2 regions of the Psychrobacillus psychrodurans genome follow, and region 2 is predicted to be linked to the other one. Evidence: a T-box and tRNA genes for the amino acid it is inferred to sense, from the RefSeq annotation. Region 2 holds a T-box; the other holds one or more tRNA genes.
The links. The T-box of region 2 lies ahead of serS (serine--tRNA ligase). A T-box ahead of a tRNA ligase gene usually reads a tRNA of that ligase, here a tRNA-Ser.

Region 1: it encodes a tRNA-Ser, which carries the amino acid that the T-box ahead of serS (serine--tRNA ligase) is inferred to sense. The anticodon was not compared.

Annotation. Positions count from the first base shown of each region.
Region 1 covers NZ_CP189791.1:3,063,684-3,065,998, forward strand. Annotated here, with positions in the region: tRNA gene ACQCPR_RS15100 (tRNA-Cys) at 1-28, opposite strand, end outside; tRNA gene ACQCPR_RS15105 (tRNA-Gly) at 41-115, opposite strand; tRNA gene ACQCPR_RS15110 (tRNA-Gln) at 122-193, opposite strand; tRNA gene ACQCPR_RS15115 (tRNA-His) at 195-270, opposite strand; tRNA gene ACQCPR_RS15120 (tRNA-His) at 305-380, opposite strand; tRNA gene ACQCPR_RS15125 (tRNA-Trp) at 406-479, opposite strand; tRNA gene ACQCPR_RS15130 (tRNA-Tyr) at 490-573, opposite strand; tRNA gene ACQCPR_RS15135 (tRNA-Thr) at 581-656, opposite strand; tRNA gene ACQCPR_RS15140 (tRNA-Phe) at 666-741, opposite strand; tRNA gene ACQCPR_RS15145 (tRNA-Asp) at 879-954, opposite strand; tRNA gene ACQCPR_RS15150 (tRNA-Met) at 958-1,032, opposite strand; tRNA gene ACQCPR_RS15155 (tRNA-Val) at 1,069-1,144, opposite strand; tRNA gene ACQCPR_RS15160 (tRNA-Glu) at 1,315-1,389, opposite strand; tRNA gene ACQCPR_RS15165 (tRNA-Ser) at 1,414-1,505, opposite strand; tRNA gene ACQCPR_RS15170 (tRNA-Asn) at 1,511-1,585, opposite strand; rRNA gene rrf (5S ribosomal RNA) at 1,594-1,709, opposite strand; rRNA gene ACQCPR_RS15180 (23S ribosomal RNA) at 1,827-2,315, opposite strand, start outside.
Region 2 covers NZ_CP189791.1:21,287-23,601, reverse strand. Annotated here, with positions in the region: gene serS (serine--tRNA ligase) at 1-1,194, opposite strand, end outside; T-box leader at 1,250-1,468, opposite strand; gene pdxT (pyridoxal 5'-phosphate synthase glutaminase subunit PdxT) at 1,492-2,085, opposite strand; gene pdxS (pyridoxal 5'-phosphate synthase lyase subunit PdxS) at 2,087-2,315, opposite strand, start outside.

The DNA.
Region 1 (2,315 bases), 970 kb from region 2:
CTGTGCCTTACCACTTGGCTATGCCGCCATAATTAAGTAATGGAGCGGAAGACGAGGTTCGAACTCGCGACCCCCACCTTGGCAAGGTGGTGTTCTACCACTGAACTACTTCCGCAAAAAACTGGGGTACCTGGATTCGAACCAGGGCATGATGGAATCAAAATCCATTGCCTTACCGCTTGGCTATACCCCAATGGGGCGGACGAGGGGAATTGAACCCCCGAGTGTCGGAATCACAATCCGATGCGTTAACCACTTCGCCACGACCGCCACAAATAAAAAAAGAGCTAACTACTAAGGAATATGGGGCGACTGATGGGAATTGAACCCACGAATGCCGGAATCACAATCCGGTGCGTTAACCACTTCGCCACAACCGCCATTATTCAAAGTTAACTTATAATTTGGCAGGGGCAGTAGGAATCGAACCCACATCAAAGGTTTTGGAGACCTCTATTCTACCGTTAAACTATGCCCCTAAATAAAAACTGGTGGTGGGGGACGGATTCGAACCGCCGAACCCGAAGGAGCGGATTTACAGTCCGCCGCGTTTAGCCACTTCGCTACCCCACCAGTATAGTGGTGCCGGAAAAAGGACTTGAACCCTCAACCTACTGATTACAAGTCAGTTGCTCTACCAATTGAGCTATTCCGGCGTATAAATATGGTGGCTCAGGACGGAATCGAACCGCCGACACAAGGATTTTCAGTCCTTTGCTCTACCGACTGAGCTACTGAGCCTACTTCGTTTTGTGCTAAGCTGCGAATCTCTTTGTCAGCTTCATTTGTTCAGTCAGTCACGTACTTTAGTACGCTCCTTCCATCACTCAATCGCTTCCTCGATCTTCTTGCTTATCTCAAATCTCAAATAAAATAAATGGCGGTCCCGACCGGGATCGAACCGGCGATCTCCTGCGTGACAGGCAGGCATGTTAACCGCTACACCACGGGACCATTTGGTTGCGGGGACAGGATTTGAACCTGCGACCTTCGGGTTATGAGCCCGACGAGCTACCACTGCTCCACCCCGCGACAATAGAATGCATACTAATTTATTTCTTGAAGAAATGGTGGAGGATGACGGGCTCGAACCGCCGACCCTCTGCTTGTAAGGCAGATGCTCTCCCAGCTGAGCTAATCCTCCTGGGTAAAATTACGATAAGCTTCGCATCTCTGCTTCAGCTTCATTCGTTCAATCAGTCACGTACATTAGTACGCTCCTTCATTCTCTCAATTGCTTCCTTGATCTACTCGCTTCTCCTAATTTTACATAAGATAAGCTTCGCATCTCTTTGTCAACTAAATTGAAATAAATGGTGACCCCTACGGGATTCGAACCCGTGTTACCGCCGTGAAAGGGCGGTGTCTTAACCGCTTGACCAAGGGGCCATACTTTTATGTAGAAAACTTATCTGGCGGAGAGCAAGGGATTTGAACCCTTGAGACAGTTTAACCCGCCTACACGATTTCCAATCGTGCTCCTTCGGCCACTCGGACAGCTCTCCTAAAATGGCTCCGAAGGTAGGACTCGAACCTACGACCGATCGATTAACAGTCGATTGCTCTACCACTGAGCTACTTCGGAATAATACAGCCTAGCGACGTCCTACTCTCACAGGGGGAGACCCCCAACTACCATCGGCGCTGAAGAGCTTAACTTCCGTGTTCGGTAAGGGAACGGGTGTGACCTCTTCGCCATCATCACTAGACATTATTAATTTGAAAGACAATATTTATTATAACAAAACTAGAAATTAATTCAAGCTTTTTTTATACTTTTTTGTACTCTCAAAACTGGATAAACGACATTGTTACGTTAAACAAATTTGGTTAAGTCCTCGATCGATTAGTATTCGTCAGCTGCACGTGTCGCCACGCTTCCACCCCGAACCTATCTACCTCATCGTCTTTGAGGGATCTTACTTACTTGCGTAATGGGAAATCTCATCTTGAGGGGGGCTTCGTGCTTAGATGCTTTCAGCACTTATCCCGTCCACACATAGCTACCCAGCGATGCTCTTGGCAGAACAACTGGTACACCAGCGGTGTGTCCATCCCGGTCCTCTCGTACTAAGGACAGCTCCTCTCAAATTTCCTACGCCCACGACGGATAGGGACCGAACTGTCTCACGACGTTCTGAACCCAGCTCGCGTACCGCTTTAATGGGCGAACAGCCCAACCCTTGGGACCGACTACAGCCCCAGGATGCGATGAGCCGACATCGAGGTGCCAAACCTCCCCGTCGATGTGGACTCTTGGGGGAGATAAGCCTGTTATCCCCGGGGTAGCTTTTATCCGTTGAGCGATGGCCCTT
Region 2 (2,315 bases):
TTCTAATATAGCTGCCACTGTACGTCCTAGTGCTAATCCACTACCATTTAATGTATGCACGTACTCTGGTTTTCCTCCAGCTTCACGGCGGAAACGAATCCCTGAACGTCTAGCCTGGAAGTCTTCAAAGTTACTGCAAGAAGAAATTTCTTTATATTCACCATAGCTTGGTAACCATACCTCTAAATCATATTTCTTCGCAGCTGTAAATCCTAAATCTGCTGTACACATATGAAGTTTACGATATGGAAGACCTAACAGTTGTAATACTTTCTCTGCATGACCAGTTAAAAGTTCTAACTGCTCATAAGAATCTTCAGGCTTCACAAAGCGAACTAACTCTACTTTGTTAAATTGATGCTGACGTATTAAACCACGTGTATCGCGACCTGCAGATCCTGCTTCTGAACGGAAGCAAGCGCTATAAGCAGTGAACGCCTGCGGAAGTTCTGCCCCATCTAATATTTCATCTCTATAAAAATTCGTTACAGGTACTTCCGCTGTTGGTATTAAGAAGTAATCCTCTTCTCCAATTAAAAATGCATCCTCTTCAAACTTCGGAAGTTGCCCCGTACCTGTTAAACTTGTACGGTTTGCTAAATATGGTGGAAGCATTTCTTCATAGCCATGCTCTTCTGCATGCAAATCCATCATAAAATTTAACAATCCACGTTCTAATCTAGCCCCTAATCCACGGTAAAATGCAAAACGACTTCCTGTCACTTTTGCAGCACGTTCAAAATCTACTAATTTTAATTCTGTCGCAATGTCCCAATGTGCTTTCGTTTCAAAATCAAATGAAGGAACTTCTCCCCATTTAAGTATTTCTACATTATCATCCTCAGAGTCACCGATTGGTACACTATCGTGTGGAACATTAGGGATACGCATCATCATATATTCAAACTTTTCTTCAACATCTCGTAACTCATCATCTAATGCTTTTATTTCATCGCCTACTTCACGCATACGTGCAATAAGATCATCCGCATTTTCTTTATTTCGTTTCATCAAAGAGATTTTTTGAGAAAACTCATTTCTTTCAGCCTTTAATACTTCCGTTTTTGCTATCAACTCCCGACGCTTTTGGTCTAAAGGTTGGAATTGGTCAAACTCTGAAATATCTTCTCCTCGCTTAGCAAGTTTTGCTTTTACTGTTTCATAATTATCTCGTACAAATTTTACATCTAACATATATAATTCCTCCTTTAATTTTCCTAAAAACGACAAAAAAGCCCCCATCCCATGAAAAAGGGACGAGAGCATACCCGCGTTGCCACCCTGATTGATCCAGTCATAAACAGAATCCACTTACTTGTACTGTAACGGCTTTTCAACCGGCACGACTTACTAATCATTCAGCCGCACAACTCAAAGGACGGATTCACAAGTGTTTATATCAGCTTGCACCACCCGCTGACTCTCTATAAAAAACGTGCTTGTTACTGCTTCCTATCATCGTTTTTGATTCATGAAATTACTCATACTTTACTATACGTGCAACTCATTTGCAAGACTTTCCTTCACCATCTCGATAAAATATGCCGTTATTCGTTGATCAGTAGTTAACTCGGGATGAAAAGAGCATCCTAACAAATAACCTTGTCTTACCATTACGATTCTATCTCTATACGTTGCAAGTATTTCAACATTTTCCCCGACATTTACGATATGAGGTGCTCGTATAAATACCGCTGGAAAATCCTCTGCAACACCTTTAATATATAAACTTACTTCGAAGCTATCGACCTGTCGACCGTAAAAATTACGTTCAATAGTAGCGTCAAGAGCACCTATATGTGAATAATCGTATCCAACTAATTCTTTTGCAAGTAGGATTAAGCCTGCACAAGTTCCAAACATTGGTTTACCATTCAATGCAAATTGTCTTAGTGGTTCTAAAATTTCAAATCGATCAATCAGCTTTCGCATAGTTGTACTTTCTCCTCCAGGGAGTATTAAACCATCCACTAAAGCTAAATCATTTATATTTTTTACCATCAGGGCATCTGCTCCACTATTTTCAATGGATCGAATATGCTCGCTAACTGCTCCCTGGAGTGCTAAAACACCTATTTTAACCATATTACCAACCTCTATCTTGCATACGTTCAACTGCAGATAACCGAGAAATTTCAATTCCTTTCATAGGAATTCCTAATTCCTTTGAAATCTCTACCAGTAATTTATAATCCCGGAAATGTGTTGTAGCTTCCACAATAGCTTTTGCGTATCTCTCAGGATTTTCTGATTTGAAAATACCAGATCCTACAAACACACCATCTGCTCCAAGCTCCATCATTAGAGCTGCATCT